3 regions of the Mesorhizobium sp. B1-1-8 genome follow, and region 2 is predicted to be linked to each of the others. Evidence: predicted binding sites of a transcription regulator. Region 2 holds the regulator's gene; each other region holds the start of a gene.
The links. The regulator PhoB, encoded in region 2, activates phosphate uptake and scavenging genes when phosphate is short. The targets are predictions, from matches to a motif close to TGTCATNNANCTGTCAT.

Region 1 (10,176 bases), 280 kb from region 2:
GCGCTGGGCGCTGCCGTCGATATCCTGGCCGGAGTCGGCGGCATCGGCATCCTTTCCGAGACGACCGAAATCTATGGCGCCGAGCATCTGCTGGCCTATCGCGCCGCGACGCCCGAGATCGCCGCCAAGCTCGACGGCTATGTCAAATGGTGGGAGGAGCATGTCGCCAAGCATGGCGCCTCGATCGACAACAACCCCTCGCCCGGCAACAAGCGCGGCGGCCTGACCACCATCCTGGAGAAGTCGCTGGGCGCGGTCGCCAAGGGCGGCCAGACGCCGCTCAACGGGGTCTTCGGCTACGCCGAGAAGGTCACCGGCAACGGCCTGGTGTTCATGGATACGCCCGGCTACGACCCGGTCTCTGCCACCGGCCAGGTGGCGGGCGGCGCCAATGTGATCGTCTTCACCACCGGCCGCGGCTCCTGCTTCGGCTGCCGTCCGACGCCGTCGATCAAGGTCGCCACCAACTCGACCATGTACCACCAGATGGAAGAGGACATGGACGTCAATTGCGGCGTGATCGCCTCTGGCGAGAAGACCATCGCCGGCATGGGCCGCGAGATCTTCGAGCTGATCATCGAGACGGCATCCGGCCGCAAGACCAAGAGCGAGGACTTTGGCTACGGCGACAACGAATTCGTGCCCTGGCACCTGGGCGCGACGCTTTAATCGCGGGCCGTATCGGCGGAAGCGCCACCGACCAGGAGGCGGCCTTCACATGCGATGGAATGTATATTCCATGTTGACATAAATATGAAATTATTGTTCCGTGTCGACAAGGAGGAACGGGAGCATCCGAGCACTGCCAGGGACGAGCCTAACGGACGCTGACCCGCATCGCGCAGGACAACAGACATCGCTTGCATCGGTCACGGCAATGCTCTATCAAAAAACGGCATCTGTTTTTTATTGATAAAGTTCTGTTTGGGCCGCGCCTATCCAGATGGAGCTTCCGCAACCTTCACCAGGCGACTTAGGGAGGAACCTAATGAAATTCGTGACCAGCCTTCTCAACCGCCGCGGCTTCTTGGCTTTGGCCGCCGCTTCGATGCTCGCCGGCGCGATGCATTCCGCGCCCGCCTCGGCGGCCGACGTGACCATTCCGATCATCGTCAAGGACACCACATCCTTCTATTGGCAGATCGTTCTGGCCGGCGCCCGCAAGGCCGGCAAGGATCTCGGCGTCAACGTGCCGGAGCTCGGCGCCCAGGCCGAAACCGACGTCAACGGCCAGATCTCGATCCTCGAAAACGCCGTCGCCAGCAACCCGGCGGCCGTCGTCATCTCGCCGACCGAGTTCAAGGCGCTCGGCAAGCCGATCGACGAGGCCGCCAGCAAGGTCAAGGTCATCGGCATCGACTCCGGCGCCGACTCCAAGGCCTTCACGTCGTTCCTGACCACCGACAACGTGCAGGGCGGCCGCGTCGCCGCTGACGGCCTCGCCGCCGCCATCGGCGCCGCCAATGGCGGCAAGGTGGAAGGCAAGGTCGCGCTGATCACGGCGCTTCCCGGCGCCGGCTCGCTCGAGCAGCGCAAGCAAGGCTTCATCGAGCAGATCAAGGCCAAGTATCCGGGCCTCGAGCTTGTCGCCGACAAATATGCCGATGGCCAGGCCACCACGGGCTTGAACATCGCCACCGATCTGATCACCGCCAATCCGGACCTCAAGGGCATCTTCGCCTCGAACCTGATCATGGCGCAGGGCGTCGGCCAGGCGGTCGCCGAAAACAATCTCGGCGGCAAGGTCGCGCTGATCGGCTTCGACAGCGATGAGAAGCTGATCAAGTTCCTCAATGACGGCATCATCTCGGGTCTGGTCGTCCAGGATCCGTACCGGATGGGTTACGATGGCATCAAGACCGCTTTGGCCGCCTCGAAGGGCGAGAAGGTCGAGGCCAATGTCGACACCGGCGCCAACCTGGTCACCAAGGCCAACATGAAAGAGCCGAAGATCGACGCGCTGCTCAACCCGAAGCTCAAATAAGGCGCGTCATGCCACGCGTTTCCGGGGCGGCATCGCCCCGGAAACATTCCGTTGAGACCAATCTGGGAGGATTGTCATGACGTCGACGGCGCAGGAATTGCATCCAGCCCCCACGCTGGAGCCCGGCAGGACGATCCTCGAACTCAAAGGGCTCGAGAAAAAATATCCCGGCACACACGCGCTGAAGCCCGTGAACCTTGCCTTCAAGTCCGGCGAGATCCACGCCATCGTCGGCGAGAACGGCGCCGGCAAGTCGACGCTGATCAAGTTGCTGACCGGCGTCATGCCGCGCACCTCCGGCGAAGTCTTCTGGGAAGGCAAGCCGGCAGCGCTTGCCACCCCGCATGAGGCAATGGCGCTCGGCATCAACGCCGTCCACCAGGAAGTGGTGCTCTGCCGCCATCTCACTGTCGCCGCCAACATGTTCCTCGGCGAGGAGGAATCCCGCTTCGGCATTCTTCAGCAGCGCGCCATGGTCAAGGAGGCGCAGAAGATCATCGACGGCCTCGGCTTCGACCTGCCGGCGCATGTCATGCTGGGCGATCTCACCATCGGCCAGCAGCAGCTGATCGCCGCCGCCCGCGCAACCGTGCGCGGTACCAAGTTCCTGATCTTCGACGAGCCCACTGCCTACCTCACCCGCAAGGAAGCCGACCAGCTGTTCACGCTGATCCGGCGGCTGAAGGGCGAAGGCGTCACCATCATCTATATCAGCCACCGCATGGAGGAGGTGTTCGAGCTTGCCGATCGCGTCTCGGTGCTGCGCGACGGCACGCTGGTCGGCACCCGCAACATCGCCGAGACCAATGACGCCGAGCTGGTCAAGATGATGATCAACCGCTCGATCGAACAGATCTACCACAAGGAGCACTTCACGCCGGGCGCGGCGATCGTCGAGGCGAGAAATCTCTCCGGCAAGGGTTTTGAGAATGTCTCGATGACGGTTCGCGCCGGCGAGATCGTCGGTCTTTACGGCCTGATCGGTGCCGGGCGCAGCGAATTCGTCACCACGCTCTACGGCCGCCATCGCAAATCGGCCGGCCAGATCCTCTGGCAAGGCAAGGAGGTCCAGATCAATTCCGAGCATGACGCGATCAGGCTCGGCATGGCGCTGGCGCCGGAAAGCCGCCGCGATCAGGGTCTTTGCCTCAATTTGCCGGTCGGCCTTAACCTCAACCTACCGATCTATAAGCGCATCTCCAGCAATCTCCTGATCTCCAACGCCAGGGAGAAGGCCGAGGCCGACCGCCAGATCGCCGACCTGCGCATCAAGACGCCAACGCGCAACGCGCTGGCCTCCAGCCTGTCGGGCGGCAACCAGCAGAAGATTGTCATCGGCAAGTGGCTGGCGCATGGCGCCAAGCTGTTCATCTTCGACGAGCCGACGGTCGGCGTCGATGTCGGCACCAAGGCCGAGATCTACCGCTTGTTCTCGACATTGTTGTCCAAAGGCGCCGGCATCATCCTGATCTCGTCCTATCTGCCCGAGGTCTATGAACTCGCCGACACGCTGCATGTGTTCCGGCGCGGCAAGCTGGTCGCCACGCATGGTTTCCGCACCGCCAGCCATGAGGACATACTGGGTCAGGCACTGGCCGAGAAACAAGAAAAGACGGGAGGACAAAAATGAGCACCGAGGCGATCCCCGCCGAAAAAACCAAGCGCAATTACAACGCCCTGTTCGGACTGACGCTGCTCGCGCTGCTGGTTCTGTTGTGGGTCATTCTGTCCGTGGCGACGCAGAGCTTCGCCTCGGCCAACAATATTTCAAACCTCCTCCGCCAAGGCTCGATGATCGCTATCCTCGCGGTCGGCCAGACCTTTGTCATCATCACCGGCGGCATCGATCTTTCGGTCGGCGCGGTCGTCGGCTTCTGCACCGTCACCACGGCGATGCTGATCAATGCCGGAGTGCCGGTCTTTGCCGCCATCCTGATAACTCTTCTGGTCGGCGTCGCCATCGGCATGTTCCACGGCTTCGGTATCGTCAAGATGGGCCTGCCGCCCTTCATCATCACGCTGGCAACGCTGACTTCGCTGCGCGGCATCGGCCTGCTGATAACCAATGGCAATTCGATCTCGATCAACAACGACGCCTTCCAGGAATTCTCGCGCAACTCCTTCGTCGGCGTCCCCAATCTGTTCTGGATGGTAATCTTGGTCGGCATCCCGGCCTACATCTTCCTGCATCACAGCCGCTGGGGCCGCTATCTGTTCTCGGTCGGCTCCAATGCCGAGGCCTCACGCCTGTCCGGCGTCAATGTCCAGCGCACCATCTACATGGCCTACACACTGTCGGGCCTATGCGCGGCCTTCGTCGGTGTGCTGCTTGCCTCCCGCATCGGAATCGGCAATCCGACCCAGGCCGAGGGCTGGGAATTGCAGGCGATCGCCTCCTCGGTGATCGGCGGCACCTCGCTGTTCGGCGCGGTCGGTTCGGTGCACGGGCCGCTGCTCGGCGCCTTCATCCTCGCCACTATCAACAACGGCGCCAATCTCTTGAACGTCAACGCCTTCTGGCAGCGCATCATCACCGGTGTGCTGATCATCGTCATCGTCTATTTCGACGGTCTGCGCCGGCGCGGCAAATGACTGCTCCCTGACCTTCCGCGCCGGCCCGGCTTAGCCGATGGCCGGCGCTCTTTTGAAACTGGAATTGCGTATGAAAGCCGTCGTCTGCCGCTCGCCCGGCGACCTTGCCCTCGAAGACCGCGCCGCGCCCGGCGCGCCGCCGCCCGGCTGGGCGCGGGTCGCCGTCAGCCATGTCGGCATCTGCGGCACCGACTATCACATCTTCGAAGGCAAGCACCCGTTCCTCGCCTATCCGCGCATCATGGGCCACGAAGTCTCCGGCACCGTCGCCGAAAAGGGTGACGGCGTGGATCTGGCCGTCGGCGAGCCGGTCATCGTCAATCCTTATCTTGCCTGCGGCCGATGCATAGCCTGCCGGCATGGCAAGCCGAACTGCTGCATGACAATCGAGGTGCTAGGCGTGCATCGCAACGGCGCCATGTGCGACGAGATCCTGGTGCCGGCGCAAAACCTTTATCCGGCAAACGGCCTGTCGCTGGCCGATGCCGCGGCGGTTGAATTCCTGGCCATCGGCGCCCATGCCGTGCGGCGTTCGCTCGGCACGCCCGGCGCGCGCACGCTGGTCATCGGCGCCGGGCCGATCGGCCTTGGCACGGCGCTGTTTGCCCGCATCGCCGGACTGGATGTCAGCATGCTCGATATGAGCACGGAGCGGCTTGGCTTTGCCGAAGACAAGCTGGGTTTTGCCACGCTCGACGGCTCGAAGGCAGCGGCGACCGAACTGGTGCGGTCAGCCACCGGCGGCGAAGGCTTCGATCTTGTCTTCGATGCCACCGGCAACACGCAATCGGTGCAATCGGCCTTCGCTCATGTCGCGCATGGCGGCACACTGGTGCTGGTCAGCGTCGTCAAGGACGATATCAGCTTCTCCGATCCCGAATTCCATAAGCGCGAGATGACGCTTGTCGGCAGCCGCAACGCGCTCAGAGCCGATTTCAACCATGTCGCCGCCTCGATCCGCGACGGCGCCGTGCCTCTGGAGAAGCTTGTCACGCATCGAACGACACTTGCCGAAACGCCACGCGACCTCGCCAGATGGGCGTATGAGAAGTCGGGGCTGATCAAGGCTGTTATCGAAGTCGGGTAGGAAGCCCGCGTCGAGGTCTTGCGAACTGGATGGTTGTCTGCCCTGGCAAATCGCAGTCCTGGTGATTGGCCGAGCGTCTATCCCTTCGTCATCCACGGGCGGAGCAAGGAGCGTAGCGACGCAGCGCAGACCCGAGGATCCATTCCGTGACATCGAGGCGTTGCAACGATCCAGAATTCTGCTCCGCCGCACTTTACGATCAAGGTAACGGAATGGATCCTCGGGTCTGCGCTCCGCTTCGCGTCGCTCCGCCCGAGGATGACGACCTCAGGGTTATCGCTCTGAATGACAATGTCGAAGACTAATCGTTCGCCGACAGCTTCAGCTCCACCCGCTCCGCCGGGAACCGCGACTCGGAAAACTGAATCGGCCGGCCGTCGAGCGTGACATTGACAGCGACGGTGACCAGCACGATGGCGCCGGGCTGCAGATCAAGTGCCGCAAGGTCGTCGGCATCGGCATGACGTGCCGAAAGCACCGTCGATTGCCGCAGATAATCGTTGATGCCGAAGCGCTTGAGCGCGGCGGTGACCGATCCGGTCTCCGCCATGGCGGCGTCTATGCCGGTGAAGCGCCCGGCATCGTACCAGGCCGTTGCGCGCGACACCGGATGCCCGTCTGCTTCGCCGCGCGTCTCCAGGCGGATCACGGCCGATCCGCTGGCAAGCCCGAGCGCTTCGGCGACGCGCCGGCTGGCCGGCTCGGTGGATGACGACAGCAGAGCGATATGCCGTTCGCTCGTCTGCCCTTGCAGCCCAGTCGAAAACCGCGTGCGGGCGCCGATCGGGTAGGACAGGCGCCTGCGTGACAGCACGAAGGTGCCGCGCCCCTGCTCGGCCCTCAGCACGCCTTCCTGCACAAGGGCGGCGATCGCGCTGCGCACCGTGTGGCGGTTGACGCCATAGCGCTCGGCCAGCACGACTTCAGGCGGCAGCGCGGCATTCTCGGCGAAATCGCCGGTCGCAATTGCCTGCAGTATCTTGTCGGCGATCTGCCGCCACAGCGACACGCCGCTGCGCCTTTCGATGCTGCTCGCCAGTCCGGTCATTCTTTGCCCCCAGGCATCTTTTCGCCCCAAGTCATTTTTTCCCCTTTTGTCATGCACCCGTCATGGACTCTCGTTACGTGATGAGTATAATTTGTATAGTTGTCTATATCAATAGACAAATTAACGAGGAAGACAGCCATGCGAGGACAGGAAGCGCGCGAGCAGGCCGAGCGCAAGGCGGCGATGGCGACGCTGGCACATGCGGCGACCGATGACATTGCACGGCTATGGAACGATGCCGGCCTGCCCTCGGAGGCGGAATTGCTGCGCGGCCCCGAAACCGGACTGGTGACGGTGCGCGGCCGGATCGGCGGCGGCGGCGCGCCTTTCAATGTCGGCGAGGCAACCGTCACCCGCGCCACGGTGCGGCTGCCCTCCGGCCAGGTCGGCCATTCCTATGCGCTCGGCCGCGACAAGGCGAAGGCGAAGCTCGCCGCGATTGCCGACGCGCTCTGGCAGGATCCGGCCCATCGCCAGACGGTCGAGACAAAGCTGGTGGCGCCCTTGCGCACGGCGCTGGATGCGGCACGCGAAAAGCGGCGCGTCGAGACGGCGGCCACGAAAGTGGATTTCTTCACCATGGTGCGCGGAGAGGACTGATGGATATCGCCACGCAATCGATCGAAGGCGGCTTCGCCGATCCGGTCTTCAACGCGCAAACCGTGTTCCGCGCCGTCATGGATGCGATGGCCAGGCCGGGCAGCATCGAGGCCCTGCCGCAGCTGTCGCAACCGCCGGCGCCGCTGTCGGCGACCGCCGGCGCCATAGCGCTGGCGCTCTGCGACAACGACACGCCGCTCTGGCTCGATCCGCCGCTGCAGGCGGAAGGCGCGGTCAAATCCTGGCTCGGCTTCCACACCGGCGCGCCCCTGGCCAACACGCCGGCCGATGCGCATTTCGCCTTGATAGCCAACCCGGCGGAAATGGCGGCGCTGGACGGCTTTTCGCAAGGCACGCAGGAATATCCCGACCGCTCGACGACGCTGATCCTCCTGGTCGGCGATCTCGCCACGGGTCCGTCGCTGCTGCTCGAGGGGCCTGGCATCGAAAAGGCGGCAATGATCGCGCCAACCGGCATGCCACGCCATTTCGTCGAGCAGTGGAAGCAGAACAACAAACGTTTTCCACGCGGCGTCGACATCATCCTGGCCGCCCCCGGCAGCCTCGCCTGCCTGCCGCGCACCACCCGCATCAAGACGATGGAGGCCTGACATGTATGTCGCGGTAAAAGGCGGCGAAGCCGCGATCGCCAACGCCCATCGCCTGCTTGCCGATCGCCGCCGCGGCGACCGCTCGGTGCCGGCGCTGCGGCTCGACCAGATCGTCGAGCAGCTGGCGCTTGGCGTCGACCGGGTGATGAGCGAAGGCTCGCTCTATGATCGCGAACTGGCGGCGCTCGCCGTCGTCCAGGCGCGCGGCGACATGATCGAGGCGATCTTTCTCGTGCGCGCCTATCGCACCACGCTGCCGCGCTTCGGCTACACAAGGCCGGTCGACACCGGCGCCATGCAGGCCGAGCGGCGGGTGTCGGCGACTTACAAGGACCTGCCAGGCGGACAGGTGCTTGGGCCCACCTTCGATTACACGCATCGCCTGCTCGATCCGGAACTTGCCGCCGGCGCCGATGTCGATGCGCCCGTGCAGCGCGAGGGCGATGCCGAAGCCATGCCGCGCGTCTCCTCGATTCTTGCCCATGAAGGCCTGATCGAGGCCGACGGCGACATGCCGCAGGACCATGTGCCCGGCGATATCACGCGCGAACCGCTGCAATTCCCGATGGCGCGCGACATCCGCCTACAGGCGCTGTCGCGCGGCGACGAAGGGTTTCTGCTGGCGCTCGGCTATTCGACGCAGCGCGGCTATGCCCGCAATCATCCCTTCGTCGGCGAGGTCCGCATCGGCGAGGTCGAGCTGGAGCTCGATGTGCCGGAACTGCCGTTCGCCGTGCCGCTCGGTTCCATCCGCGTCACCGAATGCCAGATGGTCAACCAGTTCAAGGGCTCGGCCAAGGCGCCGCCGCAATTCACCCGCGGCTATGGCCTGGTCTTCGGCCAGAGCGAGCGCAAGGCGATGGCCATGGCGCTGTGCGACCGGGCGCTGCGCGCCGGCGAGCTCGGCGAGGACGTCGTCGCCGCGGCGCAGGACGAGGAATTCGTCATCTCGCATTCCGACAATGTCCAGGCGACCGGCTTCGTCGAGCATCTGAAGCTGCCGCACTACGTCGACTTCCAGGCCGAGCTCGACCTGGTGCGCCGTATGCGCGCCGAGCATGACGCGCGGGAAAATCCCGGCAAGGCTGAAGAAAAGAGGGAGGCCGCTGAATGAGCGCGCAACCGACAGAGATCGCCACCTACAACTTCGCCTATCTCGACGAGCAGACCAAGCGGATGATCCGCCGCGCCATCCTGAAGGGCATCGCCATTCCCGGCTACCAGGTGCCCTTCGCTTCGCGCGAGATGCCGATGCCCTATGGCTGGGGCACCGGCGGCGTGCAGGTCACCGCCTCGATCATCGGGCCGGATGACGTGCTCAAGGTCATCGACCAGGGCGCCGACGACACCACCAACGCCGTCTCGATCCGCGCCTTCTTCAAGAAGGTCGCCAATGTCGCCGTGACCACGGAAACGGTGAAAGCGACGATCATCCAGACCCGCCACCGGATTCCGGAGCACCCACTCAACCCCGGTCAGGTGCTGGTCTTCCAGGTGCCGATCCCCGAGCCGCTACGCTTCCTCGAGCCGCGCGAGACCGAGACGCGCAAGATGCATGCGCTGGAGGAATACGGCCTCATGCATGTCAAGCTCTATGAGGACATCGCCAGGCACGGTCGCATCGCCACCACCTACGCCTATCCGGTCAAGGTCGAGGGTCGCTATGTCATGGACCCCTCGCCGACGCCTAAATTCGACAATCCGAAGATGCACCGCTCGCCGGCCTTGCAGCTCTTCGGCGCGGGCCGCGAAAAGCGCATCTATGCGGTGCCGCCCTTCACCGATGTGGTGAGCCTCGATTTCGAGGACCATCCCTTCGAAGTGCAGACTTTCGACCAGCCTTGCGCGCTGTGTGGGGCGGAAAACGTCTATCTCGACGAGGTCATCCTCGACGACCATGGCGGCCACATGTTCGTCTGCTCCGACACCGACCATTGCGAGAAACGGCGCGCCGAAGGCTATCGCGGCCACCTCGCGCCAGAAGCCCATCTTGCATTGGAAACTAAGGAGCCGGCGCAATGACCGACGAACCGCTGCTGCGCGTCTCGGCGCTGTCCAAATTCTACGGCTCGCGCGTCGGCTGCGAGAACGTCACCTTCGACCTTTGGCCGGGCGAGGTGCTGGCGGTCGTCGGCGAGTCCGGCTCCGGCAAGACGACCCTGCTCAACTGCCTGTCGACCAGGCTGTTGCCGTCATCCGGAACCGCCAGCTACCGCATGCGCGACGGCCAGTTCCGCGAACTCTACCGCATGAG
Region 2 (10,176 bases):
AGCCCGCCGACGCCGCGGCCACCAGCGAAGCCCTCAAGTTCTTCGCCTGGTCCTATGCCAAGGGCGACAAGATGGCGGCTGAACTCGACTACGTTCCGATGCCCGACAAGGTCGTCAAGAGCGTCGAGGAAATGTGGAGCAAGGACATCGTCGGCAGCGACGGCAAGTCGCTCTACGCCGCCAAGTAACTCTCTTTGCCGCAGGAGGGCGCCGACGGCGCCCTCCTGCCTTCTTTCGAGCACGAGGGGCTAGATGACCACCGTTTCAGAAGCCACGCCGGCGTCGAGCACCATGCGATCCAGGGATGCGACAGTCCGGCGCTTCGCCTTCACGGATATGGTGTTCCGCGAGGCGACCCGCGTTTCCGCCGCTCTCGTCCTGCTCATCCTCGGTGGGGTTGCGATCTCGCTGTTTGCCGGCTCATGGGAGGCACTGTCGAAGTTCGGCTTCTCGTTTCTGACGACCGAGGCGTGGAACCCGGTCACCGAGAATTTCGGCGCGCTGTCGCCGATCTACGGCACTATCGTTACGTCGGCCATCGCAATTCTGATCGCGGTTCCCATCGGCATCGGCATCGCCATCTTTCTTACCGAGCTTTGCCCGAGACCGCTGCGGCGTCCAATCGGCATCGCCGTCGAGCTTCTGGCCGGCATCCCCTCGATCATCTACGGCATCTGGGGCCTGTTCGTGTTCGCGCCGTTCCTGCAGACGATGGTACAGCCCGTCATCATCAACGTTTTTCACAACGTGCCCGGGCTTTCCAGCCTGTTCGCCGGCCCGCCTTACGGCATCGGCCTGCTGACGTCGTCGCTGATCCTGGCCATCATGGTGCTGCCGTTCATCACCTCGATCACCAAGGACGTGTTCGACACGGTGCCGGCGGTGCTCAAGGAATCGGCCTACGGAATCGGCTGCACGACCTGGGAAGTCACGCGGCGGGTGGTCATTCCCTATACCCGCGTCGGCATCATGGGCGGCGTCATGCTCGGCCTCGGCCGCGCGCTCGGCGAAACCATGGCGGTCACCTTTGTCATCGGCAACGCGCACCGCATCAGCGCCTCGCTGTTCGCGCCGGCGACGACGATTTCCGCAACCATCGCCAATGAATTCACCGAGGCCGATGGCTCACTCTACACCTCTTCGCTGGTGGCGCTGGGCCTGATCCTGTTTGTCATCACGTTCCTCATCCTTGCCATCGCACGCTATATGCTGATGCGCATCGACGCCCGCACGGGAGCCTGACCGATGTCGACAGCTGAATCGCTTCATCAGAGCCGCAAGAGGAAGAATGGCGTGATGATGACGCTGTGCGTCGTCGCCGCCGGCATCGGCCTTGCCTGGCTGGCGCTGATCCTCGGCGCACTGATCTACAAGGGCCTGTCCGGCGTTTCGCTGGCCGTGTTCACCGAAATGACTCCGCCGCCCGGCGATGCCGGCGGCCTGCTCAATGCCATCTACGGCAGCGTGGTGATGACCGTCATCGGCGTCGTCGTCGGGACGCCGATCGGTGTCCTGGCCGGGACCTACATGGCCGAATACGGCCGCTTCTCGCGCCTGACGACGATCGTGCGCTTCATCAACGACATTCTGTTGTCGGCGCCCTCGATCATCATCGGCCTGTTCGTCTATGAGCTGATGGTGCGGCCGATGGGGCACTTCTCGGCAATCGCCGGCGCCGTCGCGCTGGCCATCCTGGTCATCCCGGTTGTTGTGCGCACCACCGAGGACATGCTGAATTTGGTGCCGAACGCCTTGCGCGAAGCCGGCACCGCGATCGGCGCGCCGCGCTGGGTCGTCATCCGTTCGGTTGCCTATCGCGCCGCACTTTCCGGCATCGTCACCGGCATATTGCTGGCGATCGCCCGCATCTCCGGCGAGACGGCGCCGCTGCTCTTCACGGCGCTCAACAACCAGTTCTGGTCGAGCAACCTCAACGCGCCAATGGCCAGCCTGCCGGTGACCATCTTCCAGTTCGCTCTCAGCCCCTATGAAGAATGGCAGCAACTGGCGTGGACCGGCGCACTCATAATCACCCTTACGGTTCTTGGGCTGAGCATCTTCGCCCGCAGCCTTACCGGACGCAGAGAGGACAGATGAAACCGATGTTGTCCACCGATTTGAACGTAGCCGACACGACCGTCGAGAAAGCCAAGATCGAGGTCAAGAACCTCAACTTCTATTACGGCCAGTCAAAGGCGCTGAAGGACATCAGCCTGTCCTTGCCGGAGCGCAGCGTCACCGCCTTCATCGGCCCGTCGGGCTGCGGAAAGTCGACGCTGCTGCGCGTCTTCAACCGCATCTACGAGCTCTACCCGAAGCAGACCGCCGACGGCCAGGTACTGCTCGACGGCAAAAACATCCTCGACCGCTCGCAGGACCTCAACCTGCTCAGGACCAAGATCGGCATGGTGTTCCAGAAGCCGACGCCGTTCCCGATGTCGATCTACGAGAACATCGCCTTCGGCGTCAGGCTCTATGAGAAGATCAGCAAGGCCGAAATGGACGGCCGCGTCGAGCAGGCGCTGAAACGCGCAGCGCTTTGGACCGAGGTCAAGGACAAGCTCAACGCCAGCGGCCTCAGCCTCTCGGGCGGCCAGCAGCAGCGCCTCTGCATCGCCCGCACCGTGGCGGTGAAGCCCGAGGTCATCCTGCTCGACGAGCCGGCCTCGGCGCTCGATCCGCTGTCGACCGCCAAGATCGAGGAACTGATCGACGAGTTGCAGGCCGACTACACGATCGTCATCGTCACCCACAACATGCAGCAGGCGGCGCGCGTGTCGCGGCAGACGGCGTTCATGTATCTTGGCGAACTGGTCGAGTTCGACCGGACGGAGAAGATCTTCACCTCGCCTCGCGAGAAGCGCACGCAGGACTACATCACCGGCCGCTTCGGCTGAGTTCACACGAGGACATAAATCATGGCCGAACATACTGTCGCTTCCTTCGACGAGGATCTCGGGCAGATCAGCCGGCTCATCCGTGACATGGGCGATCTTGCCGCGTCCATGGTCGGCGCCTCGACCAAGGCCCTGCTCAATTCCGACAACGCGCTCGCACAGCGCGTCGTCTCCGACGACGCCATCATGGACGCGCGCCAGCGTGAACTCGACGACCGTGCCATCACGCTCATCGCCAAGCGGCAGCCGATGGCAGACGATCTGCGCCACGTGGTCGGCTCGATCCGCATGGCCGGCGACCTCGAGCGCATCGGCGACCTGGCCAAGAACATCGCCAAGCGCGTCGGCTCGGTCGGCATCAGCGCAGCACCCCGCGATCTTTCGCATTCGATCGACTCGATGGCGCAGATGGTGCTGATCCAGGTCCAGGCCGTCATCCAGGAATATACGGCGGGCGACGCCACGGCACTCGCCACGCTGCGCAATGCCGACGAACGCATCGACGTCAAATACACGTCCGTGTTCCGTGAACTCCTGACCTACATGATGGAGGATCCGCGCAACATCACGGCTTGCACGCATCTTCTGTTTTGCGCCAAGAACCTGGAGCGCATCGGCGACCATGTCACCAACATCGCCGAGAACGCCTATTATGTGTTGACCGGCACGCAATTGCCCGCGAACCGTCCGAAGCAGGACGAGACCGCGATGTCGACACCGGCCACCTGACAACAAGGGTAACCTGCCGATGATCGCGCCGCGCATCATGGTGGTGGAGGACGAGGAGCCGCTGGGCGTGCTGCTCCGCTACAACCTCGAATCCGAAGGCTATCAGGTCGAGGTGGTGACACGAGGCGACGAAGCCGAGATCCGCCTGCAGGAGAACGTGCCCGACCTTTTGGTGCTCGACTGGATGGTGCCGGCGGTTTCCGGCATCGAGCTTTGCCGCCGCCTCAGGATGCGTCCCGAGACCGAGCGGCTGCCGATCATCATGCTGACCGCGCGGGGTGAAGAAAGCGACCGGGTGCGCGGCCTCTCGACCGGCGCCGACGACTATCTGGTCAAGCCGTTCTCGACGCCGGAATTCATGGCGCGGATCAAGGCGCTGCTGCGCCGCGCCAAGCCGGAAGTGCTGTCCAGCGTGCTCAAGGTGGGCGATATCGTGCTCGACCGCGAGTCGCACCGCGTCTACCGCAAGAAGAGCGAGATCCGGCTCGGGCCGACCGAGTTCCGGCTGCTCGAGTTCATGATGCGGCATCCCGGCCGGGTGTTCTCGCGCAGCCAGTTGCTCGACAATGTCTGGGGCGAGACGATCTATATCGACGAGCGCACGGTGGACGTGCATGTCGGGCGCCTGCGCAAGGCGGTCAACAACGGCCGCATGCCGGACGTGATCCGCACCATCCGCGGGGCGGGTTACGCGATCCGCGAGGATTGATCAGGCCACGTTCTTGCCTGCCGTGCCAGTTCGCGCCTGCACGCCCGGCGCAAAAATCTCCTGGTCGACGAAGCTCAGCGCACGCATGGCGCAGCCTTCGCGGATCAGCGGCAGTTCGTTCGGCTCGGTGTCGAAGGAGATCGATGTCGAGTGCTGGCCGCCCGCGGTCTGGGCGATCGCCTCGCGCAGCGCCGGCTCGATCAGATCGAAGGCGGCCGCGCTGACGCCGACCATGGCGACAGGTGCGGGATCGATCAGCGCGAACAGGCTGCCGAGGCCGAAGCCCAGCGCCTCGCCCGCCCGCCGATAGGCCTCGCGCTCCGGGCCGTCCTGCAGCCTCGCCTTTGCTGCGAGCGCCCGCATGTCGGCATCGCCGACATCGACCGGTTCGGCGTCCTCGCTCATCTTCATGGCGCTGCGCCAGATGGCGTAGTTGCCGGCATAGGCCTCGACGCAGCCGCGCCGCCCGCAGCGGCAGAGCGCGCCGCCCGGCCGATGGATCATATGGCCGAACTCGCCGCCCGAGGAATGCGTGCCGGTGAAAAGCTCGCCCTTCAGCACCAGGCCCATGCCGATGCCGTGCGACAACAGGATGGCGATGAAATTGTCGCGGTAGCGGTCGGGATCGCGCCATTGCAGCGCCACCGCCATCATGTTGCAGTCATTCTCCATGGTGGCCGGAATGCCGAATTCCTTCTCCAGAATGTCGGCAAAAGGGATGTCGGTCAGTGGCGTGATCGGCGACCACAGCATGGCGCGGGCATGGGAATCGGTGATGCCCTGGATGCCCATTGCGATGCGGGCGACGCTGCCGATGTCGAGGTCCGGGTCCTCCAGCCGGCGCCGGACTATGCCAACGCATTCGCCGATCAACGCGTCGCGCGATATCGTCAGCGTGTCGAGGCGCCGCTGCTCCTCGGCGACGACCTGGCCCGTATAGTCGATGACGGCGACCGAGAGGAAATTCAGCGACAGCACCACGGTCACTACCGCGGCGGCTTCCGGATTGAGGGCAAGGCCGACCTGAGGCCGCCCGCGCTTCAGCGAAGCGGTCTCGCTGGACTTGCTCTCGGCAAGAATGCCTTCCTGGATCAGGTCGGCGGAGATTGCCGAAATGGTCGAGTGGCTCAGCCCCGTGGTGGCGGCGATCTCCGTCCGCGACGGCTGGCCGACCCGGCGCACGGCCGAAATCACCATGCCGCGGTTGCGCCGGCGCAGATCGTCGTGGCGGATTCCGACCGACATGGCTTCGCATTTCCTCCCGGTCATCGCGGCCTTGTGATGATGCATGGGCCGTCGGCGATGCGCCAGCGGTTCAGTTTTGTTGGAAAACCGCCGAACCGCAGTAGTTTTTTGTTTTTGCTCCAGGATAGTGGCAGAAGCCAGTAGAGCTGTCATTATTTATTGCGGCACTCGAAAAAAGTTTCGAGCCGATCAGAAACCATCAGAATCGCAGTTGACAGGGCTATTGCCCCGGGTCAGTATTTTTTTTGAGGCTCGAAAAAAGCCTCTGTGCCGGCCTACGGGCCAGTCTGGTCGCGCCGCACAGGGCGCAGGGAGGAATATCATGAAGAAATTCGCAGCCGCCATACTGGCGGGTGTTGCCATGTCGCTGACGTTGGCGTCGGTCGCCGAGGCGAAGGACAAGGTGATCGGCGTTTCGTGGTCGAACTTCCAGGAAGAGCGCTGGAAGACGGATGAAGCGGCGATGAAGGCGGCCATCGAGGCCGCCGGCGACAAGTATATTTCCGCCGACGCGCAGTCCAATCCGGGCAAGCAGCTGACCGACGTCGAAAGCCTGATCTCGCAGGGCGCCAATGCGCTGATCATCCTGGCACAGGATGCCTCGGCAATCGGCCCGGCGGTGCAGAAGGCGCTCGACGAGGGCATCCCGGTGGTCGGCTATGATCGCCTGATCGAAAACAAGGATGTGTTCTACCTGACCTTCGACAACAAGGAAGTCGGACGCATGCAGGCCCGCGAGGTGTTCAAGGTCAAGCCGGAAGGCAACTACGTCTTCATCAAGGGCTCGGGCGCCGATCCGAACGCCGATTTCCTGTTCGCGGGCTCGATGGAAGTGCTGAAGGCGGCAATGGACAGCGGCAAGATCAAGAATGTCGGCGAGGCCTATACCGACGGCTGGCTGCCGGCCAATGCGCAGAAGAACATGGAGCAGTTCCTGACCGCCAACGACAACAAGGTCGACGCGGTGGTGGCGGCCAATGACGGCACCGCCGGCGGCGTTGTCGCGGCGCTGACGGCACAGGGTCTTGCCGGCACGGTGCCGGTGTCGGGCCAGGACGGCGACCACGCGGCGCTGAACCGCATCGCGCTCGGCACCCAGACCGTGTCGGTGTGGAAGGATGCGCGCGAGCTCGGCAAGAACGCCGCCGAGATCGCCTCGCAGCTCGCCGACGGCAAGAAGATGGCCGACATCGCCGGCGCCAAGGACTTCACGACGCCCGGCGGCAACACCGTCAAGTCGCTGTTCCTGACCCCGGTCGCCATCACCAAGGACAACCTCAACGTCGTCATCGACGCCGGCTGGATCAAGAAGGACGAGGTCTGCGCGGGCGTTGCCGCCGGCAGCGTCGCCGTCTGCAACTAAGTCGGTTAATCCCGATCGATCTCGACGCCGCGGCCTGAAAACCGCGGCGTTTTCTCAAAAAATTGTATTTCTGCGTACGGCCGATAGCTTCTAGGCTGTGGTCCGGCATCCGCGTCAGACGGCAAGCCGCTGGGAGGAAACCATGACCGATACGACGTCCACCCAGCAGGCCGACACCGCACGTGCTTCCGAACTCGGCGCGGTGGCCCGGTTCCTGAAGGCGACCGAGATCGACACGCGCATGCTCGGCATGATCGGCGCGCTGCTGGTCATCTGGATCGGCATACACATCTTGTCGGGAGGCCTCTTCCTGACGCCGCGCAATCTGTGGAACCTGTCGGTGCAAACCTCCTCGGTCGCGATCATGGCGACCGGCATGGTGTTAGTCATCGTCATGCGCAACATCGACCTTTCGGTCGGGTCCGTCGAAGGCGTGGTCGGCATGATCATGGGTGTGGCACAGGCAGAATTCCTCGTTCGAGTGATCGGCTTCCAGCTCGGTAATCCCTGGCTTTGGATTGTAGCGCTGGCCGTCGGCGTCGTGCTTGGCCTCGTCATCGGCGCGTTCCAGGGTTTCATCATCGCCTATATGGAGGTCCCGGCGTTCATCGTGACGCTGGGTGGCCTGCTGGTCTGGCGCGGCATGGCCTGGTTGATAACCAGCGGCCGCACCGTTGCGCCGCTCGACGCCACCTTCCAGCTTATGGGTGGCGGGCCGCGTGGCTCGATCGGCGGCCCAGCCAGCTGGGTTGTTGGCGTCGTTGCCTGTGCGGCGGTGGCCTTCATGCTGTTCAATGGCCGCTCGCAGCGCAAACGGTTCAAATTCCCGCTGCGTCCGATCTGGGCGGAGATGTTACTGGGCGCGGTCGCCTGCGCCGCCATCCTTGGCGCCGTCTGGATCGCCAATTCCTATCCCTGGCCGGTCGGCATCGTGCGCCAATACGCCGAGCAACACGGCATCGCGATTCCGGAAGGCGGGCTGTTCATCGCGCATGGCATCGCCATACCGGTGCTGATGGCAGTGGCGGTCGGCATCGTCATGACCTTCATCACCAAGCGCACCCGCTTCGGGCGCTATGTCTTCGCCATCGGCGGCAATCCGGAAGCTGCTTCCCTCGCCGGCATCAACACGCGCTGGGTGACAATGAAGGTGTTCATGATCATGGGCGTGCTCGCCTCGATCAGCGCGGCGATCTCGTCGGCCCGCCTCAATGCATCGACCAACGCACTCGGCACGCTGGACGAGTTGCTGGTGATCGCGGCGGCGGTCATCGGCGGCACGTCGCTCGCCGGCGGCTCCGGCACGGTGTTGGGCGCCATGCTCGGCGCGCTGCTGATGCAGTCGCTACAGTCCGGCATGGTGCTGCTCGGCATCGATTCGCCGCTGCAGAGCATCGTTGTCGGTGCCGTGCTCGTCGTCGCCGTTTGGCTCGATACCGTCTATCGCAAACGGGTCTAGGAGGAAAGGCGATCATGGAAAAGACTGCTCCCACGAGCACCCCGCTGGTCGACATGCGCAACATCTCGATCGCCTTCGGCGGCATCCGCGCCGTCGACGACGCGTCCGTCGATCTTTTCCCCGGCGAAGTGATGGCATTGCTCGGCCACAACGGCGCCGGCAAGTCGACGCTGATCAAGATCCTGTCCGGCGCCTACAAGCGCGATGCGGGCCAGATCTTCGTCAATGGCGAGGAGGCCCCGATCTCCAATCCGCGCGATGCCAAGAAATACGGCATCGAGACCATCTACCAGACGTTGGCATTGGCCGACAATGTCGACGCCGCCGCCAATCTTTTCCTCGGCCGCGAGCTGATGACCAGCTGGGGAACGCTCGACGACGTCGCCATGGAAGCCGAGGCGCGCAAGGTGATGGGCCGGCTCAACCCGCGCTTCCAGCGCTTCAAGGAGCCGGTGATCAAGCTGTCGGGCGGACAGAGGCAGTCGGTGGCGATCGCCCGCGCCATCCTGTTCAACGCCCGCATCCTCATCATGGACGAGCCGACGGCGGCGCTCGGCCCGCAGGAGACAGCCCAGGTCGGCGAACTGGTCAGGCAGCTCAAGTCAGACGGCATCGGCATCTTCCTCATCAGCCACGACATCCACGACGTGTTCGATCTCGCGGACCGGGTCTGCGTGATGAAGAACGGCCAGGTCGTCGGCACGGCGCGCACCGCCGATGTTACCCAGGATGAGGTGCTCGGCATGATCATTCTCGGCAAATGCCCACCGGGCGCCATTCCGGGTCCTGGAGCGCTGAAGATCGCGGCGTGAGGCTGAAAGATAGCCGGCAAACAGATGTGCCTGTCGATGTGCCAGCCGCCACGATGACTTGGTCTTGCCATTGTATTGGCCCGGAGACTTCCCCATAAAGGTGATCATCCATGGGCCATTCCTTGCGTTGAAAAAGCTCTTTCCGATCGTCGCCTTCATCGCCGTCGCGCTGATCAGCCTGACGATGGCGGGCTTCGCCTATTTCGCCACCCAGGAGGCGGCACGCATCAAATTCGAGGGGACCGCCGACGACGCGCTCAATCGCATCGAAAGCCGCATCGATCTGCATCTGTCGCTGCTGCGTTCGACAAAGGCGCTGTTCGATGCCCGCAACGGCGACATCACGCGCGGCGAGTTCAACGCCTTCTTCACGGCGCTCGACATCGACGACAATTTTGCCGGCCTGCGCGGCATCGGTTTTCTCAAACTGGCCAAGACCGGCGACGAGGCGGCGGTCGAGCGCGACATCCTGCACGACCACGGCTCGGCGCATCCGGTCTATCCGGCCACCAGTGAGCAGCAATGGCGAACGCCGATCGTGCTTTTCGAGCCGCTCGATACGTCCAACCAGTCGTTCATCGGCTTCGACATGTTCAGCGAGCCGGCTCGGCGAACGGCGATCGAGAAAGCGATGGCCGACGACCAGCAGCATGCCAGCGGCCTTGTCCAACTCGGCCAGGCCATGGGCGCGAAGCAGACCTTTCCGGGGTTCCTGGTCTTCGTGCGGCTCAATGTCGAAACCGCGCCGGACGTCATCAATGCCAGCCGCTCGTCGACCGCCGGCTTTCTTTACGCCGCCTTCCGCGCCAACGAGCTGTTCCAGACCGCGCTCAGCCACGCACCGCTGCTGCCGGTCAATGTCGAGGTCTATGACGGCAAGCCGGAGGCCGGCAATCTCTTGTTTCGCTCGCAGGCTCCGCCGGCGCAACCCTTCGCCGCAAAGCTTGTGGCGCGCCGCGACA
Region 3 (10,176 bases), 270 kb from region 2:
AAATCCACCCTTCCGAGGACGTGTTCGACGGCGCCACCTTCGAAATGTTCCTCGACGCGGTCGGCGGCCATAAGCGCTGCAATATCAATTACGACCCATCGCACTTCCTGCTGCAGCAGCTCGACTATCTCGAATTCATCGACATCTATCACGAGCGGATCAAGGCATTTCACGTCAAGGATGCCGAGTTCAACCCGACCGGGCGGCAAGGCGTCTATTCCGGCTATCAGGGCTGGGTCAACCGGGCCGGGCGCTTTCGTTCGCTGGGCGACGGGCAGGTGGATTTCAGCGGCATTTTCTCCAAGCTCACCCAGTACAATTACGATTCCTGGGCGGTGCTGGAATGGGAATGCTGCCTGAAGCATCCCGAGGACGGCGCGGCCGAAGGCGCGCCTTTCATCCAGCACCACATCATCCGGGTGACCGAGAAGGCTTTCGATGATTTCGCCGCCGGCACGACTGACAAGAAGCTGCTGCGGGCGATGATGGGGATATGACGCTTGCCTTCCCTCCCCCTTGAGGGGAGGGTGGCCCGAAGGGCCGGGAGGGGGCGCTTCATGCCGAGCTCCACGCCGGACGACCCCACCCGATCCGCCGCGCGGATCGACCTCCCCTCAAGGGGGAGGTGAACCAACGAGGGAGACAAAGAAATGGTCGGCGCATCGAAGTCGGAAACGGGAGGCGGCCCGATCCGCTATGGCATGGTTGGCGGCGGGCAGGGCGCCTTCATCGGTGCGGTGCACCGCATCGCGGCGCGCATGGACAATGACTTCGTGCTGGTCGCCGGCGCGCTGTCGTCGGACCCGGCGCGCGCCAAGGCCTCGGCCGAGGAACTCGGGCTCGACCCCGAGCGCAGCTATGGCTCCTATGCCGAGATGGCCAAGGCCGAGGCCAAGCGTCCCGACGGCATCGAGGCGGTGGCGATCGTCACCCCCAACAACGTGCATGTGCCGGCGGCCAAGGCCTTCCTCGAAGCCGGCATCCATGTCATCTGCGACAAGCCGCTGGCGACCTCGCTGGCCGAGGCGAAGAAGCTGGCGGCGCTGGTCGAAAAGACCGGCAAGGTGTTCGTGCTCACCCACAATTATACCGCCTATCCGATGGTGCGGCAGGCGCGCGAAATGGTGGCCAAGGGCATGCTCGGCGACATCCGCATCGTGCAATCCGAATACCCGCAGGACTGGCTGACCGAGGATCTTGCCGCCACCGGCCAAAAGCAGGCGTCGTGGCGTTCCGATCCCAAGCAGGCCGGCGCCGGCGGGGCGCTCGGCGACATCGGCACGCATGCCTACAATCTGGCGCGCTTCGTCTCGGGACTGGAGCTCGATTCACTGTCGGCCGATCTCGACGCCTTCGTACCGGGGCGTCAGCTCGACGACAATGTCAACGTGATGCTGCGCTTCAAGCCGGCCGGCAAGGGCCATCCGGCCAAGGGCATGATCTGGGCGAGCCAGGTGGCGCCCGGCCATGAGAACGGGCTGAAGCTGCGCATCTACGGTTCCAAGGGCGGGCTGGAATGGGTGCAGGCCGACCCGAATTATCTCTGGTATACGCCGTTCGGCCAGCCGAAGCAGCTTCTGACCCGCGCCGGCGCCGGCGCTATGCCGGTCTCCGCCCGTGTCAGCCGCGTTCCATCGGGGCATCCCGAAGGCTACCTCGAAGGTTTTGCCAACATCTATCAGGAGGCGGCGCGAGCGATCCGGGCAGCACGCAAGAAGGGCGGCAAGCCGGGCAAGGACGTCGTTTTCCCGACGATCGAAGATGGCGTCGAAGGCATGGCCTTCATCGAAGCCTGTGTGAAGTCGTCGAAGAAGAATGGGGCGTGGACGAAGCTTTAGGGCGGCGCCCCCTCACCCGGATTGCCAGCCGAATTGCAAGGGCAATTCGGGGCAATCCGACCTCTCCCCAGGGGGAGAGGAGGTGGCAGGCGCCGGCGCCAAGCTCTTCTCCCCAACGGGAGAAGGTGGCCGCGAAGCGGCCGGATGAGGGGGAGTGTGGCCCGGGCGCAAGTGGTTGGCCGCCAAGCTGGGGGAGGGATGTCGATGAAAATCGGCATGTGCATGTTTTTATGGACGACCAGCGTGTCGAAAAAGCACGAAGCGCTGCTGAGGGACATCAAGGCGACCGGCTTCGACGGCGTCGAGATACCGGTTTTCGTCGGTAAGCCCGATGATTACAGAAAACTCGGCGAGATGCTCGATCGCATCGGGCTGGAGCGGACCGCGGTCTCGGCCATGGGCGATCCGGCGATGAACCTGATCTCGGCGGATGCGGCGACACGCAGGGCTGGCGTCGACTACATGAAATGGGCGATCGACTGCAGCGCAGCCCTTGGTGCGAATACGCTTAGCGGCCCGCTGCATTCGACGCTCGGCGCCTTTTCCGGCAGCGGGCCGACGACGGCCGAGAAGAAGCGCTCCGTGGCTTCGCAGCGCGCCATCGGCGATCATGCGGGCAACAAGGGCGTCACCATCGGGCTGGAAGCGCTCAACCGCTTCGAATGCTATCTGGTGAACACAATGGACGACCTGTCGGAGCATATCGAAGCGATCGACCGGCCGCACATCAAGGCGATGTACGACACGTTCCACGCCAATATCGAGGAGGCCGACCCGATCGGCGCCTATACGCGCAACCGCAACAACATCGTCCATATCCATATTTCGGAGAACGACCGCGGCGTGCCGGGACGCGGCAACATTCCCTGGAAGGAGACGTTCGCCGCCATCCGCAAGAGCGGCTATGACGACTGGCTGACCATCGAATCCTTCGGCCGTTCGCTGAAGGATCTGGCGGCGGCGACCAAGGTGTGGAGGGATTTCGCGGAGAGCCCGGAATCTGTCTATCGCGAGGGGTATAGGCATATCAGGGATGGGTGGAAGAAGGCGGCGTAGGGGCTCTTCGCCCTGGCCATTTCTATTTTCGTTCGCGACGGTAGCCAGGTGGTTCCCCCACTCCGTCTCGGCTTCGCCGAGCCACCTCTCCCCCCTCCGGAGGGAGAGGAAAGAAGCCTGGTGGCGCCGGGGGAGGAAAAGCCTCGCCTTCGAGGACAGGCGCGGCTCGGACAGCCTGGCGCCTTTCCTCTACCCCGTCGATCGGGGGAGAGGTGTCGAGCGCAGCTCGACGGAGTGGGGGTCGACCCTTGGCTCGGCACTGTACGATGCCCGCGCTTATGGTTCACAAGGTTACCCCTGCTGAGCCTGCAGCCTGTTGTAGTCGTGGATCGTGCGGCTCAACCGGCGGCGCAGGAAGTTGGAAATGTTGTCGAAGATGAAGACGACGGCCAGCGTCAGCAGCACCATGTAGAAGACGTTGGCCCAATTGGAATTGGTGCGCATGGCTTCCCACAGCTTCAGGCCGATGCCGCCGGCGCCGACGGCGCCGATGATGGTCGCGCCGCGGGTGTTCGATTCCCACTGGTAGAGTGTCTGGCTGATGAAGATCGGCACCACCTCCGGCATCACGCCGTAGCGCTGCACCAGAAGGCCGTTCGCACCTGTCGAAAGCACGCCTTCGCGCGGCTTGTCGTCGATGTTCTCCAGCGCCTCGGAATAGGTTTTGCCGAGCGTGCCGATCTCGGTGAAGAAGATGGCGGCGCTGCCCGCCAGCGGGCCGGGGCCGAAGGCGCGGGTGAAGAACAGCGCCCAGATCAGCATGTCGACCGAGCGCATGAAATCGAAGAAGCGTTTCAGGACCTGGCCGAGCACCCCGCTCGGCGTGAGGTTGCGGGCGGCGAAGAAGGCAAGCGGGAAAGCGACGATGCCGCCAAGCAGCGTGCCGAGGAATGCCATGACGATGGTCTGCAGCAGCTTCGTCCAGACATCGCCGTGCTGCCACTGGGCGTTGTTCCAGATGTTGTCTCCGGCAAGCGCCAGGTTGGACGTGCCCGGCTGCAGTTCGGGTCCCGAGACGATCAGCGACACCACTTCGCCGGCCGACTTGCCGAAGAAGGGCGAGCGCGTGTCGAAGACGAAATTCGCCCAGCCGAGAAAGCGCTTGCGCACCTTGACCCGGTCGGCGGTGACGCGCACCTCGCCGACAAAGCCCATTTTAGCGACGACCTCGTCGTCATGCACGGTAACCCAGTCCGGCACCGGGCCCGTCACCACAGGCTTGCCGCCGGTCAGCGAAATGGGAACTGTCTGCCCGTAAGCGACAATCGTCGCCTGGGTCTTGTCGAAGGTGACGGACCTCGCCTGGCCGTCGATCTGCACGGTATACGTCCCATCGGGATTCTTGATCACCCAATCCGGATTGGGATTGTCGCCAAGGGCTGAGAAGCGCGGATATTTCGGCGTGATCTCCGGCTGATCGAGCCGGAATTCCGGCTGCAGATCGTAGCTGATCCATTGCGACAGGAAGAGCGGCAGGCGTTCCCAGTGGGACTCACGCAGCACCTGCGGCAGGCTGAAGAACCATGCGGCATAGATCAGATAAAGCACGGTGCCGGCGAACAGGAACAGCGTGCCGAAGCGCTGGTAGAGCGGCCGCCGGAACACGTGCGGGAAGCGCTCCTCGATCGACAGCATTTCTTCGGCGGTCAAATTCGTCATGGTCGGTCTTTTGTTTTGACCATGATCTTTTCCGAAAACCGGGCTCCACTTTTCGGGATCATGGTCTAAGCGCCCATCAGGAAGGCCTGTTCGCCGACCAGCTTGCGGCGCAGCCAGGCGGAGAACTGGTCGACGATGAAGATCGTGGTGAACAGCAGCAGCACCAGGGCCAGCGTCTTGGCGCCGAAGCCGCGCGAGATGGAAAGCTTCAGCTCCTCGCCGATGCCGCCGCCGCCGACGGCGCCGATGATGGTCGAGGCGCGCACGTTGATCTCGACCCTCAGCAGCGTGTAGGAGATGAAATTGGGCAGCACCTGCGGCAGATCGGCAAAACGCACCCGCTCGAACCAGTTGGCGCCGACAGCCCTCAGCCCCTCCTCGGGGCGCATGTCGACGTTCTCGTTGATCTCGTAAAACAGCTTGCCCAGCGCGCCGATCGAATGCAGGCCGATGGCGATGATGGCGGCCACCGGGCCGACCGAGACGATGGCCGCGAACAGGCCGGCGATGACGATCTCGGGGAAAGCGCGTAGCAATTCCATGAAGCGTTTGACGACCAGGCGCAGAATTGGGCTCGGCGTCAGGTTGCGCGCCGCGATGAAAGAGAAAGGAATGGCAAAGACGAAGCCGATGAAAGTCGCGACCAGCGCCGTGTTGACCGTGGTCAGCATCAGCTCGAAATATTCGGGGATATAGAACCCGCCCCAGACATAGACACGGCCGAGCGGGAAGTTGAACTCCTGTGTGCCTTTGTCATGCGGCGAAGCGATATCGAACAGCGCCCGCCAGACGTCATTCCAGTCCTTCGGGATCAGCCAGCTCAGGAAATCGAGGATATGCGGCAGCCGCTCGAAGAAATGCCCGGCATTGGCTTCGTCGGCAAACCACATGCTGGAGAACATGGCGAGAAGCAGCAGGCCAACGCCGAGCGCCGTGTAGAAGCGGCGCAGCGAGGTCTGGCGCCGCCAGGCATCGGCCTGCTGGCGGGTGGCGTCGGAATGGAATGTCGCTGATGTCATGATCGGGACATGCAAAAAGGGCGGCGCTGGAGGAAGCCGCCGCCCTTTCTGATCTTGCCGTCAGCCGCCGATCGCGGCTTTGCGGGCTTCGACGATGACGCTGTAGAAGTCCGGCTTGACCGGGACGTAGCCGGTGAAGTCGCCGCCCTCCACGCCTTCGAAGCAGGCCTTGTCCTTGGTCGGCAACTGGGTGAAGAAGTCGGTGAGCTTGGCGGTCATATCGGCGCCGAGCGCGGTGCGGACGACCAGCGGGCCGTTCGGGATCAGGCCCGAGCGCCAGACCTCGACGAAGTCGTTCGGGTCGACGGCGCCCTTGGCGACTTCCTTGTGGAAGGTGCCGGAGGTGTAGCCGTTCTTGAAGTCGCCGATGCCGGAGGAATCGTCCACCGCCACGTCGACCTTGCCGTCGCGCACGGCCAGCACGTTGTTCTCGTGGCCGCCGTTGAACTGGGTGGAGGCGAAGTAGGTTTCGTTTGAGGCGCCGGTGTCCTTCGGAATCTGGGTCAGCGGGATCAGATAGCCCGAGGTCGAATCCGGATCGGCATAGCCGAGCTTCTTGCCCTTGGCCGACTTGATGTCGGTGATGCCGGAGGTCTTCAGCGCCAGGCCGATCGAATAATAGCCGGTGGAGCCGTCGGTCTGCTTGGTGGTGAGGATCGGGGTGACAGCTTTCGGATCCTTGAGGTAGACGCTGGCATAGCCGGAAGCGCCAAGCTCGGCGAAATCGAGCGTGCCGCCGAGCAGGCCCTGGATGACGCCGTCATAGTCGGCGGCCGGGAACAGCGACACCTTCTCGAAGCCGAATTCGGCCTTCAAGTGGTCGGCGAGGCACTGGTAGTTGCGCAGACGGTCGGCCTCGTTCTCACCGCCGAGGATGCCGACGCGGAACTCCTTCATGTCTGCCGAATGAGCGGCGCTGGCTGCCATGGCCAGCAACGAAACGGCGCCAAAAACCATTGTCCTGAACATTTTGATCTCTCTCCTTGTGTTCCGGCTTCGCGCCGGCGTTCGAAATTTCAAGTTTAGCCTTTGACGCTGGCAGGCGATCCGGGTTGCTCTTTTCGGTGTTCATGATGTGCCCGGAATCCAGTCGGCCGGGTCCACGAACACATTCAGCCGGGAAAGGCTGGTTCGAGCGGTCCGGCGGATGCGGTGATCTTTGACTTGACGTTGACGCTGGTCGAGGTGATGGCCTCGGAGATCTCGGCGCCGCCGGCGTCGGCGCCGTAGACCATGCGCACGGCATCGCGATCGAGATCTTCCGGCCCGCCGTCGAAGACGACCTTGCCGGCGGCCATGCCGATGATGCGGTTGCAATAGGCGCGCGCCGTGTCCAGCGTGTGCAAATTGGTGACGACGGTGATGCCTTCGCGCAGATTGATGTCGCGCAGCGAGTCCATAACCACCTTGGCGTTGAGCGGGTCGAGCGAGGCGATCGGCTCGTCGGCCAGCAGTACCTTCGGTTCCTGCATCATGGCGCGCGCGATCGCCACACGCTGCTGCTGGCCGCCGGAAAGCGTGCCGGCCGGCTGCAAGGCGGTGCGCGCAATATCGAGGCGCTCGAGAGCGGCCACTGCTTCGGCGCATTCTACCCGCGAGAACAGGCCGAGCAGGTTGGAAAATGTCGAGCGGTGGTTGAGGCGGCCGAGCAGAACATTGGTCAGCACGTCGAGGCGCGGCACAAGGTTGAACTGCTGGAAGATCATGGCGCAGTCGCGCTGCCAGCGCCGCAGCGGCGAACCCTGCAGGCGGGAAACCTCGGCGCCGTCAAAAAAAATCGACCCCTGGCTGGGATCGATGAGGCGGTTGATCATACGCAGAAGGGTCGACTTGCCGGCGCCCGAACGGCCGATGATGCCGACCATCTGACCTTGCGGAATCGAGATGTTGATGTCGCTGACGGCGGTGTTCTTACCAAATCGTCGGGTGACGCCTCGGATTTCCAGCGTGGCTGAAGAAACTGACATGGGGCAACACTCCAGTCCGTCACAGTTTGAAGGTCTGTTAACCTTCGCTATCGCAGGCCGATGAAGCTGGGGTGTCGGAATGATGTCAGTTTTGTTACAGCCCACAGGCTGGTTGGCTTGAGCCAAAGCGCATCGCGCAAAACCGATTTCAAGCGAACGCGCTTTGGGCAACACGCATCACGCCAGGACCAGCAATTCCTCGAAATGCTTCATGTCCCTGAAACTGCAGAAGGCCGGAGGCCTGAGCTCGATCACCGGCGCCTGACGATCCAGGAGTGTCAGGCAGTTGTCGAACAGCTCCTGCCAGGCGGAAACCCGCTCATCGGCGAGGCGGCGGATCTGGTAGGCGAAGGTTATGTGGAAGACGTAAGTGTCGTGGTCCGGGTGGCGGTAGCCAAATGGCACCGAGAGCGCGTCGCGCCAGGCCCGAAGAACGCGCCGGTCTTCTTCTGAGGCGCCGGCAACCGTCAGGCCGGTCGGCACCACTTCGACCACCTTGATCTTGAAGGCGCCGCGATCCTCGAAGCCCTGCAGGCGCTCGAGGTAGAGCCGGGTCATGTCATCGATGCCGGTGTCGAGCGCCACGTCGGCAGGCCAGTAGGGAAGGCGGCGGCGGTATTCGATGATGCCCTGGAACAGCGTCATGTGCAGGCTGGAGATCGGCGTGAAAACGAGCCGGTCGGCATCCGGCATGGCCAGCATGCGCTCACGCACTTCGATGATGGCAGCTTGCGAAGGAGAGCCTTCGATCAAATGGCAAACGACGGTGTTGCCCGGTTCGAGGAGGAAGTTGCCCGATGTGTCGTAGCGGGTGCCGAGATGGACCGGAGGCGTCGGGTTGGCGCCTTCGAAATATCCTGCGAGCGAAGATCTAACTGTGTCGAGCATGGCAATCTCCTTGGGGAGATCGCCCTCCTGTCCGAGTCCTGTGTCAAGGATGTGAAACTGTAGCGAGCAGGCATCAAAGGCAGGGATTCGCCAAAGGCTCGCGATCGACTTCAAGGAGCTTATCCATCTCGGCAACGAACTGCCTTCGATCGACTGACCTTATTGAATTGTAGAGCTTGATACCGTCACCCTGGCACGAGGCGCCGTGGCGCTTTGCAGCTATCGCCCGGACTCGACGCTGCTGGTCTTCCAGTGCCGCTGGCGTGGTGCCAGAATTCCGCACGATAAACGCCTTGATGCGGTCGATCTGAGACTGAAGAAAGACAAGGTAGTCACGGTCTTGCTCGGGAGAGCAGGTCTCTCCGATCGCTTCGACCTCGGTATAAATCATCCAGGCGCAAAGGACGGCGCCGCGAGGGTCGCTCTTTGGCTGCTCAGCGAGAGCATGCCGAGGCAGAAAAGTCGCCAGCCCAAACAGGCAAAAGCCAATCCATCGTTTCAGCATTCCGGCCTCCAGAGCTTTCAAACGCGACGAAAATGCAGTCGATAGTAGGCAAAATGCAGATGCGGCGCCATTGCTCTTACCCAGGCGGATGAGAGCGGGGCGCCTATCTTCTGCCGCCATGCTTCTCCAGGAACGCCTCCGCCGACAGCTCGCGGAAATCGTCCAGTGCCGCTCGCAGCCGGGCATGGTCCCAATCCCACCAGGCGAGCGCCTGGTAGCGTTCGGCGGTGCGGCGGTCGAAGCGCTCACGGATCGGCTTTGCCGGCACGCCGGCGGCGATGGTGTAGGGCGCGACATCCTTCGACACGACCGCGCCGGCGCCGACCGCCGCGCCGTCGCCGACGGTGACGCCGGGCAGGATGGTCGAACCGTGACCGAGCCAGGTGTCATGACCGATGGTGACGCGCTTGGCGCGGCGCTGGGCGAAGAATTCGCTCTCGTGCTCGGCGTCGTCCCAATAATCCGAAGCGCGATAGGTGAAGTGGTGAAGCGTCGGCCGCCAGGTCGGGTGGTTGGTGGCGTTGATCCGCACGCTTGCGGCAATGTTGGAGAACTTTCGAATAGTCGCGCACCAGACGGCACAGTCCTGCATCATGTAGGAGTAGTCGCCAAGCTCGCTTTCCGAGACGCGGCTGCGCTCGGCGATCTCGGTCCAGCGGCCGAGCTTCGAGTTCTCGACCTGCGCCGTCTCGTGGATCAGCGGCGCTTCCGAAAGCTTCTTCGTCATGCGGCGATTTTTCCGGCGGCAAAGGCGGTGACGTCGATGACGCGGTCGGCAACCGCCTCGCGCACATCCTGGTCGTGGAAGATGCCGAGAAGTGCTACGCCCGCCGCCTTTTTGGCGGCGATGAGGGCAATGACGACGTCGCGGTTCTGGGCGTCGAGCGAAGCGGTCGGCTCGTCGAGCAGCAGGATCGGATGATCGGTGATGAAGCCGCGCGCGATGTTGACGCGCTGCTGTTCGCCGCCGGAGAAGGTTGCCGGCGGCAGCGCCCAGAGCTTTTCCGGCAGGTTGAGCTGCGCCAGCAGGGCACGGGCTTTTTCGCGCGCAATTTCGCGCACCTCGCCGCGCTCGAACAGCGGCTCGGCGACGACATCGAGCGCCGGGACGCGCGGCACGGTGCGCAGGAACTGGCTGACATAGCCGATGGTGTGGCGGCGCACGCCGAGCACCGTACGCGGGCTGGCGCTGGCGAGGTCGATCAGGCCGCCCTCGTGCTGGACGATGATCTGACCTTCATCGA

Region 1: phnF (phosphonate metabolism transcriptional regulator PhnF) is a predicted target of PhoB. The motif match lies at 6,759-6,775, and genes of this name have one in related genera.
Region 3: phnC (phosphonate ABC transporter ATP-binding protein) is a predicted target of PhoB. The motif match lies at 7,622-7,638, and genes of this name have one in related genera.

Annotation. Positions count from the first base shown of each region.
Region 1 covers NZ_CP083956.1:1,581,148-1,591,323, reverse strand. The annotation lists gene FJ974_RS07845 (UxaA family hydrolase) at 1-669, shown strand, start outside; gene FJ974_RS07840 (ABC transporter substrate-binding protein) at 989-1,984, shown strand; gene FJ974_RS07835 (sugar ABC transporter ATP-binding protein) at 2,061-3,614, shown strand; gene FJ974_RS07830 (ABC transporter permease) at 3,611-4,576, shown strand; gene FJ974_RS07825 (zinc-binding alcohol dehydrogenase family protein) at 4,647-5,663, shown strand; gene phnF (phosphonate metabolism transcriptional regulator PhnF) at 5,965-6,711, opposite strand; gene phnG (phosphonate C-P lyase system protein PhnG) at 6,850-7,311, shown strand; gene phnH (phosphonate C-P lyase system protein PhnH) at 7,311-7,922, shown strand; gene FJ974_RS07805 (carbon-phosphorus lyase complex subunit PhnI) at 7,924-9,036, shown strand; gene FJ974_RS07800 (alpha-D-ribose 1-methylphosphonate 5-phosphate C-P-lyase PhnJ) at 9,033-9,944, shown strand; gene phnK (phosphonate C-P lyase system protein PhnK) at 9,941-10,176, shown strand, end outside.
Region 2 covers NZ_CP083956.1:1,305,077-1,315,252, forward strand. The annotation lists gene pstS (phosphate ABC transporter substrate-binding protein PstS) at 1-188, shown strand, start outside; gene pstC (phosphate ABC transporter permease subunit PstC) at 253-1,242, shown strand; gene pstA (phosphate ABC transporter permease PstA) at 1,246-2,097, shown strand; gene pstB (phosphate ABC transporter ATP-binding protein PstB) at 2,094-2,897, shown strand; gene phoU (phosphate signaling complex protein PhoU) at 2,919-3,626, shown strand; gene phoB (phosphate regulon transcriptional regulator PhoB) at 3,646-4,335, shown strand; gene FJ974_RS06465 (ROK family protein) at 4,336-5,580, opposite strand; gene xylF (D-xylose ABC transporter substrate-binding protein) at 5,903-6,943, shown strand; gene FJ974_RS06475 (sugar ABC transporter permease) at 7,086-8,402, shown strand; gene FJ974_RS06480 (ATP-binding cassette domain-containing protein) at 8,417-9,214, shown strand; gene FJ974_RS06485 (CHASE domain-containing protein) at 9,342-10,176, shown strand, end outside.
Region 3 covers NZ_CP083956.1:1,570,242-1,580,417, forward strand. The annotation lists gene FJ974_RS07740 (sugar phosphate isomerase/epimerase family protein) at 1-497, shown strand, start outside; gene FJ974_RS07745 (Gfo/Idh/MocA family protein) at 651-1,838, shown strand; gene FJ974_RS07750 (sugar phosphate isomerase/epimerase family protein) at 2,043-2,894, shown strand; gene phnE (phosphonate ABC transporter, permease protein PhnE) at 3,186-4,553, opposite strand; gene phnE (phosphonate ABC transporter, permease protein PhnE) at 4,619-5,572, opposite strand; gene phnD (phosphonate ABC transporter substrate-binding protein) at 5,633-6,541, opposite strand; gene phnC (phosphonate ABC transporter ATP-binding protein) at 6,685-7,539, opposite strand; gene FJ974_RS07775 (DUF1868 domain-containing protein) at 7,717-8,427, opposite strand; gene FJ974_RS07780 (hypothetical protein) at 8,501-9,052, opposite strand; gene FJ974_RS07785 (DapH/DapD/GlmU-related protein) at 9,036-9,659, opposite strand; gene phnL (phosphonate C-P lyase system protein PhnL) at 9,656-10,176, opposite strand, start outside.